DNA from 3 places in the Streptacidiphilus sp. MAP12-20 genome. Region 3 is predicted to be linked to each of the others. Evidence: riboswitches for the same ligand, from Rfam matches in the RefSeq annotation. Region 3 holds a riboswitch; each other region holds the start of a gene.
The links. Region 3 has a riboswitch for cobalamin ahead of ABIA32_RS25530 (HoxN/HupN/NixA family nickel/cobalt transporter). Riboswitches for the same ligand answer to the same signal wherever they lie in the genome.
Positions count from the first base shown of each region.

Region 1: another riboswitch for cobalamin. It lies ahead of ABIA32_RS10310 (ribonucleoside-diphosphate reductase subunit alpha); the one in region 3 lies ahead of ABIA32_RS25530 (HoxN/HupN/NixA family nickel/cobalt transporter).
Region 2: another riboswitch for cobalamin. It lies ahead of cobI (precorrin-2 C(20)-methyltransferase); the one in region 3 lies ahead of ABIA32_RS25530 (HoxN/HupN/NixA family nickel/cobalt transporter).

Region 1 covers NZ_JBGCCK010000006.1:219,510-222,772, reverse strand. The annotation lists gene ABIA32_RS10310 (ribonucleoside-diphosphate reductase subunit alpha) at 1-1,990, opposite strand, end outside; cobalamin riboswitch at 2,113-2,271, opposite strand; gene ABIA32_RS10305 (GNAT family N-acetyltransferase) at 2,439-2,963, opposite strand; gene ABIA32_RS10300 (hypothetical protein) at 3,060-3,263, shown strand, end outside.
Region 2 covers NZ_JBGCCK010000002.1:428,229-431,491, reverse strand. The annotation lists gene ABIA32_RS04170 (cobalt-precorrin-5B (C(1))-methyltransferase) at 1-399, opposite strand, end outside; gene cobM (precorrin-4 C(11)-methyltransferase) at 392-1,234, opposite strand; gene cobI (precorrin-2 C(20)-methyltransferase) at 1,291-2,061, opposite strand; cobalamin riboswitch at 2,091-2,220, opposite strand; gene ABIA32_RS04155 (FAD-dependent oxidoreductase) at 2,313-3,263, opposite strand, start outside.
Region 3 covers NZ_JBGCCK010000021.1:29,164-32,426, forward strand. The annotation lists gene ABIA32_RS25525 (alkaline phosphatase family protein) at 1-123, shown strand, start outside; gene ABIA32_RS25530 (HoxN/HupN/NixA family nickel/cobalt transporter) at 106-1,185, opposite strand; cobalamin riboswitch at 1,217-1,406, opposite strand; gene ABIA32_RS25535 (alpha-galactosidase) at 1,533-3,263, shown strand, end outside.

The sequences.
Region 1 (3,263 bases), on a different contig from region 3:
GTAGGAACTCGCCGGACAGGGTCTCGCGCTTGAAGAGGTTGGAGACCTGCGGCTCGATGCACTCGTAGACGCCGGCGATCGAGGCGATCGTCGCGGTCGGCGCGATGGCCAGCAGCAGCGAGTTGCGCAGGCCGGTCTCGGCGACGCGGGCGCGCAGCGCGTCCCAGCGCTCGGGCCAGGTCGGCGCCGTCGAGAAGTGGTCGACGTGGAGCTGACCGCGCGCCGCGCGGGTCTCCGCGTAGGCGGCGTGGCGGCCCAGCCGCTCGGCCAGGTCGCAGCTGGTCTCGTAGGCGGCCAGCATGATCCGCTCGGCGATCTTCGTGGACAGCGTCTTGGCCTCGGCGGAGTCGAAGTCCAGCCGCAGCTTGAAGAAGACGTCCTGCAGGCCCATCACGCCCAGGCCCACCGGGCGCCAGCGGTCGTTGGACGCGCCGGCCTCGGGGGTCGGGTAGAAGTTGATGTCGATGACCCGGTCCAGGAAGGTCACCGCGGTGCGGACGGTGGCGTCCAGACGCTCCCAGTCGATCGCGCCGTCCGGTCCCAGGTGCGCGCCGAGGTTGACCGAGCCGAGATTGCAGACGGCGGTCTCGGAGTCGTCGGTCACCTCCAGGATCTCGGTGCAGAGGTTCGACGAGTGGACCGTCCGGCCCGGCAGCGCGGTCTGGTTGGCGGCGCGGTTGGAGGCGTCCTTGAAGGTCATCCAGCCGTTGCCGGTCTGCGCGAGGGTGCGCATCATCCGGGCGTACAGCGTCCGCGCCGGGATCGAGCGGATGGCCAGGTCGGCCTGCTCGGCCTTGACGTACGCGGCGTCGAACTCGGCGCCCCACAGGTCGACGAGCTCGGGCACGTCGCCGGGGGAGAAGAGCGACCACGCGGCGTCGGCCTCGACGCGGCGCATGAACTCGTCCGGGATCCAGTGCGCCAGGTTGAGGTTGTGCGTGCGGCGCGCCTCCTCGCCGGTGCTGTCGCGCAGTTCGAGGAACTCCTCGATGTCCGCGTGCCACGTCTCCAGGTAGACGCAGGCCGCGCCCTTGCGTCGGCCCCCCTGGTTCACGGCGGCGACGGAGGAGTCCAGCGTGCGCAGGAACGGCACGATGCCGTTGGACTGGCCGTTGGTGCCCCGGATCAGCGAGCCGCGCGAGCGGATGCGCGAGTAGGAGAGGCCGATGCCGCCGGCGTGCTTGGAGAGGCGGGCGATCTGCGCGTAGCGGCTGTAGATCGAGTCGAGCTCGTCCAGCGGCGAGTCCAGCAGGTAGCAGGAGGACATCTGCGGGTGCCGGGTGCCGGAGTTGAACAGCGTCGGCGAGCTGGGCAGGTACTCCAGCCGGCTCATCAGCGTGTAGAGCGAGGCGACCTCGGCGACGGACTTCTCGTCCCCGCCCACCCGTCGCCCGCCACCACCCTTGTTCGAGTCGCTTCGCTCCACACCTCCCATTTCCAGCCCACAGGCCACGCGCAGCATGAACTGCTGCGGGGTCTCGATCACCTGACGGGTGATCGGGTGGCGCAGCAGGTAGCGGGAGTAGACGGTGCGCAGGCCGAAGTACTCGAAGCGGTCGTCGCCCTGCGGGTCGATGACGGCGTCCAGCTCGTCCGCGTGGGCGGCGACGAAGGCGGCGGTGGCGTCGCCGATCAGGCCCTCGCGGTGGCCGACGGCCACGGACGCGGCGAAGCAGGTCGCCCCCTGTCCGGCGGCCTCCTCGCGGACCTCCTCGGCCAGCAGTCGCGCCGCGAGGCGCGAGTACTGCGGGTCCTCGGCGATGAGGGCGGCGGCCGCCTCCATGGCCAGCCCGCGCAGCTCGGCGTAGTCGGCCCGCGCGCTGCGGCCGCGCAGCGCGGCGGCGGCGACCCGGCCCGGGTCGACCTGCGGCAGGTCGACGGAGCGCTCGGTGAGCGTGACCAGCAGCGCGGTGCCGGGGGCGTCGGCGGCGACCTGCGCGGCGGACTGCTGGGTGGGCTGGGGCAGGGTGGGGACGGCTGTGTCCGTCATCTACGCGCTCGCTCCTCGTTGGCGGCCGGTGGCTGAGGGTGGGCCACAGGGGAGGAGGGCAGCGCGAAGCAACCCGTCGGCCCACCCGCGAGGCCCGGACGTGCAGAGCCCTTCGCGTGGGTACACGAGGGCACGCTGACGGCAGGTCATCGGACTCGCGGCAGGGCCGCTCACCGCTGCGGGGCAGTCCCGGAATCACACCGGGTTCCCCTGCGTCGACAGCGAGCATGAGCATACATCTGGTGGCGCTCTCGCAAAGCACCACCAGATGTTGTGTCGCTAGAGCCTGTGTCTGCACCCCGGCCGGACCCGGCCCGCCTGGCACGCACGCTCGCTGCGTTGGCGAACCGCCCACGTAGCTCCGCTACGAGGGCGCTCCGCCGCCTTGCGATCGCACGCACCAGACGACCCGGGCGGATCCGGCCGGGATGCAGACACAGGCTCTTCGTTACTCTGTTCGAGCTTCCGGCTCGCCCAGCTCAAGCGCGTAGGTGAGCAGGTCGATGCCAGGGATGGGCGACCAGTCGCGGTCCGGGGTGCGGACGAAGCCGAGGCGCTCGTAGATCCGGTGGGCGTGGACCATCTGCTGCTGGGACGACATGACGATCCGGGGCAGCCCGAGCTCGCGGCTGCGCGCGATGATCGCGCGCACCATCAGCTCGCCGACGCCGCGACCGCGCACGGCGGGGTCGGTGGACACGGCGAGCATCCGGAACTCGCCCTCGCGGCCGACGGCGAGGTCGGCGTAGGGCGAGCCGGGCGGCGCGAAGGTGACCGAGCCGAGGACCAGGCCGGTCTCCTCGTCCACGGCGACCAGCAGCTCCGCGCGCTCGGCACGGTCGCTCGGGTCGCGCAGCAGCTTCGCGTAGTCGCCGTCACGCTCGGTGTGGCCGTCGGCGATGAAAGCCTCGGCGACGAGGTGACCTGCGGCGTCGTACTCGGAGGGCTGCGCGGGGCGGACGATGATGCTCATCCTTGAAGTCTGCCTGACGCGTCAGGCACTGCTCCGAGTGGGGTGCGCCGAGCGGCGGGGCGGAGAGTGACGTGTCATGTTCGTTGAGTGATGAACTTGCGAGGGACTCGGGCTCTGATAGTCGGCTGCTGCGCGGGAGCCGCGCTCTGGACGGGCGCGCTCCCCGCGCACGCGGCGCCGCCTGCCCGCGCGGCGGCGTGCGCGGGGGCGGCGCGGCCGAGTCCGATGGCGGTGACCCTCTCCGGCGTACGCGCGGCCTACGCCGCGGGCGGCGGCTGGTCCACGCTGCGGCTGACCGTG
Region 2 (3,263 bases), on a different contig from region 3:
ATTGATGGCGGGGCCGCCCACCTCGAGGCCGAGGCCCGGCTTGGTCACCACGCCCACGCCCACCCCGCCGTGCAGGGCGATGCCGGGCTCGTCCCGCCATGCCACCGTGGCCGTCAGATGCGCGCCGTGGGTGACGTCCGGGTCGTCCCCGGCGTCCTTCACCACGACGGCCTCCGCCCGCCCCGGGCGCAGCAGTTCGCACCGCTCGACGGCGAAGCCGACCCGGTTGCCCGAAGGCAGCGCGACGTCGACCTGCGCCTGCGGTTCGCCGCCGACCAGCAGCAGCGCCGCCGCGCGTGCGGCGGCGGAGGCGCAGGTGCCGGTGGTCCAGCCGCTTCGCAGCGGACCCTGACGCACCTTCGCGGTGCGCGGAAGATCGGGCTCCCGCAGCTCAGCCATGGCTGTCGGTGGCCGTCGGCGCGAGCTCGCCTCCGGCGTTGGCGCCGACGGCCTTGAGCGAACGCCGGGCCGCGCGGTCGGCCTTGCGGAAGGTGTGGAAGTGGCCGGGGTGGTAGAGGTGCGAGCGGGTGCCCTCGGCCGCCAGCGCCGGGCCGACCAGGAAGAGCGTGTGCTTCCAGAGCTTGTGCTCCTTGACCGTCGCCTCCAGCGTGGCGACGGTGCAGGTCAGCAGCAGCTCTTCCGGCCAGGTCGCCTGGTAGGCGACGACGACCGGCGTCTCGGGCGCGTAGCCGCCCTCCAGGAGCTCCTCGACCAGCTGCTTCGTGCGGGCGGCGGAGAGGAAGATCGCCATCGTCGTTCCGTGGCGGGCGAACTCGCGCACCTCCTCGCCCGGCGGCATCGGCGTCTTGCCGCCGCCCAGCCGGGTGAGGATGACGCTCTGCGCGACCTCCGGGATCGTCAACTCCCGCTGGGCCAGCGCCGCGACGGCCGCGAAGGAAGAGACGCCGGGGACGATCTCCGTCTCCAGGCCGAGCTCACGGCAGCGGTCCAGCTGCTCCTGCACGGCGCCCCACAGCGAAGGGTCGCCGGAGTGGATCCGGGCGACGCGCGTGCCCTCGCGGGCGGCGCGCTCGTAGACGGCGAGCACGTCCTCCATCGGGATCAGCGAGGAGTCGAGGATCTCCGCACCCTCGCGGGCGTGCTCCAGGACCTCGGCCTGGACCAGGCTGGCGGCCCAGATCACGGTGTCCGCGTCGGCGATGGCGCGGGCGGCGCGGAAGGTCAGCAGGTCGGCGGCGCCGGGCCCGGCCCCGACGAAGGTCACCTTGCCGATCGCGGTCGCCGTCGCAGTTCCGGTCCCGGTGGCGTTCTCAGTGGTGTTCGCGCTGGTCACAGCTTTCCCCCTCGGCCCTCGCGCCGCGCCGGAGCGATCAGCGTCGACAGATACGGCAGCGTGCCGTCGATCGGTGTTCCTGGCTCGCTCAGCTGCTCGTCCGGCAGGCCGAGCGCCGCGCCCCAGACGGCGTTTCCTTCGCGGTCGGCCTCGCGCAGCGCGTCCCCGACCTGCGCGGCCAGGCGGCCGAACTTGTAGGCGACGACGGTGCCCGGCCCGGCCAGGGCCTCCTTCAGCACGGCGGCTCCGGCCGTCACCGGAACCAGCGTCAGCGGCTCGGTGCCCTCGGCGAGGACGGTGCCGCTGCGGGCGGCGAGGTCCTGCATCGCGGTGATCCCGGGGACGGTCTCGACCGTCAGGTCGGGGACCAGCTCGCGCAGGGTGTGGGCCAGATAGGTGAAGGTGGAGTAGACGTTCGGGTCGCCGATCGTCGCGAAGGCGACCGTCGCTCCGTGAGACCCGTCGTCGTCGCCGTCACGCTCCCGCAGCAGCTCCGCGACGCACGCGCCGGCCTCGTCCCAGGCGGCCTCGCGTCGGGCCCGGTCCTCGCGCTCGTTCAGCGCGAAGACGACCCGCACGATCTTCGCGGCGTCGGCGTGATGCAGCACGGTGGCCTCGGCGCGCCCGGTCTCACCACTGTCCATCACCGGCACGACCACGGCGTCCGCTTCGCGCAGTACACGCACGGCCTTGACGGTGACCAACTCGGGGTCACCCGGTCCCATGCCCACGCCGATCAGGCGTGGGCCAGACGCGCGTACGCGCACGGCAGCAGTCCTCACTCGGGGTCCGCGCCCCGGCTCGTGGTGACGGCGGCCAGAGTTCCTGGCTCGCGGGGCGGCGCTCCGCCTCCCCGCTGACAGTGGCGGGACCGCGCCGGACTCGCACCGGACTTCCTCGTCATTGCCGCCGTAAATCAATAATTCAGGCCTCGAAATCCCACCATGCTGCGCGTATGGCAGTCAACCGGACGCCCTGTGGGCTGAGCCACGTGCCGCAGTGCCGCGCTCACCCCCCCTCAGGACCCGCCCGCGCGGGCGGCGACGGCCGCGCTGATCCGCGCCGAGGCGAAGTCGGTGCCGCAGACGAAGCGCATGAACGGGCCGAAGCTCGCGGCCGCCGGGAGGCCGGTGAACCAGAGTCCGGGGACGGTGGAGCACATGCCCGCGTCCAGGGCGGGGAAGCCGCCGACCCGGACCAGGCGGGTGCGGAGCTCGGGCGAGAGGAAGGGGAGTGCGCCCAGATCGACGCGGTAGCCGGTGGCGGCGAGGACGTGGTCGGCGGTCAGGTCAAGGGCCGCGCCGGCGGGCGTGGCCGTGGTGAGGACGACCTTGTCGCCCTCGCGCCGCGCCCCGCGCAGCTGCCGGCCGGCGTGCACCGGGAAGACACCGTCGGCGCGCGGACGGAGCCACCAGGCGCCGCTCGGTCCGAGCACCTCCTTGACCAGCCGCAGCCGCAGTCCGGGCGGCAGCGGACGGAATGCCTGCGGGTAGCGGGCCATGGCCCACAGCGACCAGGCCGGCCCCATCGGCGACTCCGGCTGCCAGCGCAGCCCGCTCGCGGGGGGCCCGCCGAAGCGCACGCGCGGGGTCCGCGCCACCAGCTCGACCTGCGCGCCCGCTTCGTGCAGCAGCGCCGCGCCCTCCAGCGCGGACTGGCCGGCGCCGACGACGAGCACGGAACGGCCGGCGAGCGCGGCCAGGTCCGTGTGCTGGGAGCTGTGCGAGACCGGGCCGTCCGCAGAGGGCCCGTCCGGTGCGAGCTGGGCGAGCACGTCAGGGACGTGGGCGAAGCCGGTCAGTCCACTGGCGACCACGACGGCGCGGGCGGAGAAGGTCTCCCCTGTGTCGAGGGCGAGGTTGAAAGACCCGTCTGCGGAATCACTTTGACGGACCGACAGCACACTGCTCCGCTCCAGGAACGGAACCAGCTCCCGCTGGAACCACTGCCCGTAGCGGGTGAACAGCTC
Region 3 (3,263 bases):
GCCGCCGGCGCGCTCACCTTCTCGACGAGCAAGCTCTCCGGCGCCGGCGCGTACGACGTCTACTACCTGGCCAACGACGGCTACTCGGTGCTGGCCGGGCCGTTCTCACTGACCGTCGGCTGACGCTCCGGTCGTGGTGAGGGGCCTGCTCGCCCAGCGGTGCTCGACCTTGGCAAGTCGCCAGTAGCCGAGCGCGCAGGCCCACACCAGCACGAAGAGCCCGACGATCAGGTAGCCGACGTTGCCGAGGTCGATCCCGGCGATCCAGTCCGTCACCGGATTGCTGAGCCCCACCGAGTCGTGCAGCACGCCGATCAGCTCGATCGTGCCGATGACGAACGCGACGGCGATGGAGAGCCCGGTGATGGTGAGGTTGTAGTAGACCTTGCGGACCGGGTTGGCGAAGGCCCACTGGTAGGCGAAGTTCATGAAGGTGCCGTCCAGCGTGTCGAACAGGCTCATGCCGCAGGCGAAGAGCAGCGGCAGGCAGAGCACCGCGTACCAGGGCAGCCCGGAGGCCGCGCCGGTGCCGGCCATCACCATCAACGCGACCTCGGTGGCGGTGTCGAAGCTCAGCCCGAAGAGCAGCCCGACCGGATACATCTGCCCCGGGCGGGTGATGGAGCGGGTCAGCCGACCCAGCAGCCGGTTCATGAAGCCGCGGCTGTCGAGGTGCTTCTCCAGCTCGTACTCGTCGAACTCGCCCTGCTTCATGGCCCGGAAGACCCGGTAGATCCCGGCCAGCGCGACCAGGTTGAGCGCGGCGATCAGGTAGAGGAAGACGCCGGATATCGAGGTGCCGACGACGCCGATGGCCACGTGGGCGCGGAGCAGCGTGCCGGCCAGCTTCGCGCCACCTGCGGTGAGCACGGCCATCGCGACGACCATGGTCGAGTGCCCGATGGCGAACCAGAATCCGACCGAAACCGGGCGCTTGCCGTCGGCCATCAGCTTGCGGGTGGTGTTGTCGATCGCCGCGATGTGGTCCGCGTCGAAGGCGTGGCGCATGCCCAGCGTGTAGACGGTGATCCCCAGGCCCAGGCCGTACACCTGGGTGCCGATCGTGTAGTGGCGCGGGGCGATCATGAGCAGCAGCAGGCCGAAGGCCACCACATGCATCGCCACGATTACCGCGAGCAGGCCGCCGGTTCGCAGCCAGAACTTCTCGTGCGCGGGCACGGTCATCTAGAGACAGCCTCTCCATCACCTCGTGGATATGACATAGCGCTGCCGTGGCCGGTCTCCTGGCTGTCAGGTCTGACATCCCCGCACCTGGCCTTCCCAGGTCCTTGCGGACCCAGTGACCTCAGTGCACGACTGCTGTACGAGGACTTCCTGATCACAGTGGCGAGGGCCGCGCCGGTCTTGAACCGGACTTCCCGAACACCACGGCCCGACCACCCTAACCGCCGAGCTCTCCTCCTCGCAGCTGTGCCTGCGCTATGTCTTGACGCTTCATCGGCCTACCGCTGAAATGCTCATGGCGTTGAACTTAGTTCGGTCATGTTGAGTTGTGTCACGAAAGGGATCCCATGCACCGAAGAGTCCGCACCCTCCTCGCGACCTGCGGTGCAGCCGCAACCGCACTGCTCGGCCTACTCCCCGCTGCCCCCACCGCCCATGCCCAGGCGAACGGCGTCGCACTCACGCCGCCGATGGGCTGGAGCAGCTGGAGCTTCATCCGGAAGAATCCCACCGAATCAAACATCGAGGCCCAGGCCCTGGCCATGAAGAGCAGCGGCCTCGTCGGCCACGGCTTCTCCTACGTCAACGTGGATGACTTCTGGTATCTCAACCCCGCCAACACCGTTGACAGCTACGGTCGCTGGGCCACCGACAGCAGTCGGTTCCCGAACGGCATGGGCGCCCTCGGCTCCTACATCCACAACCAGGGCGAGAAGTTCGGGATGTATCTCACACCCGGCATCCCAGTCGCCGCCTACAACCAGAACACGCCTATCCAGGGCACCGCCTTCCACGCCAGGGACATCGTCTCCAACACCAGCAGCTACGAGACGAACTACAACTTCGGCAACGGCTCGATGTACTACATCGACTACGCCAAGAACCCGGCCGCCGCCCAGGCCTACCTCAACTCCTGGGCCGACCAGCTCGCCTCCTACGGCGTGGACTACCTGAAGATCGACGGAGTCGGCGACTGGGACGTCGCCGACATCCAGCACTGGTCCCAGGCGCTGAACCAGTCCGGCCGCCCGATCCACCTGGAGCTCTCCAACAGCCTCGACGTCAACAACGGCGCGACCTGGCAGCAGTACGCGAACGGCTGGCGGATCGACGGCGACGTCGAGTGCTACTGCGGCTCCGGCTCCTACCCGCTCACCAGCTGGTCCTCCGTCGCCTCGCGCTTCACCGACGCCCCGAAGTGGACGAGGTTCGCCGGGCCCGGCGGCTGGAACGACCTGGACTCGCTGGAGGTCGGCAACGGCTCCAACGACGGCCTGACCCTGGACGAGCGCCGCACCCAGCTCACCCTCTGGGCGGTCGAGGGCGCGCCGCTGCTGCTCGGCACCGACCTCACCCACCTCGACCCGACCGACCTTTCGCTGCTGACGAACGACCAGGTCATCGCCGTCGACCAGGCGGGCATCCCGGCCCGCCCGGTCGACCAGGTCAGCCAGCAACAGGTCTGGACGGCCGCCAACCCCGACGGCAGCTACACCGTCGCCCTGTTCAACCTCGGCTCCGGCGCCGCCTCCGTCACCGCGCACTTCGCCGACCTCGGCTTCGGCGGCGCGGCGGACATCCACGACGTCTGGACGAACACGGACCTGGGCAGCTCCGCCAACTCCTTCAGCGCGACGCTGGCCGCCCACGCCTCCCGGCTGCTGCAGATCACCCCGGCCGCAGGGGCCACGTTCGCGACCATGCGCTACAACCTGGTCAACGCCGCCACCGGCCAGTACCTCGACGTCTCCGGAGCGAGCACCGGCAGCAGCGCTCCCCTGGTCACCGCTGCGGCGAACGGCGCGGCAGATCAACAGTGGCAGCTCGCGGCGGCGGGCAACGGCGTCTACCGGATCGCCGACGTCAACAGCGGGATGATCGCCAACGTACCCGGCGGCAGCTCGATCCAGGGCACGCAGCTGATCCAGTACCCGGACGACCACGCCGCCAACTCGCAGTGGACCTTCACCGCGAACGGCAGCGGCTCGTACTCCGTCACCTCGCGGCAGACCGGTCAGGTCCTCGACGTGAGCGGCACGGCCGTCGTCCAGCAGCCGGCCGCCGGCACGGCGACGCAG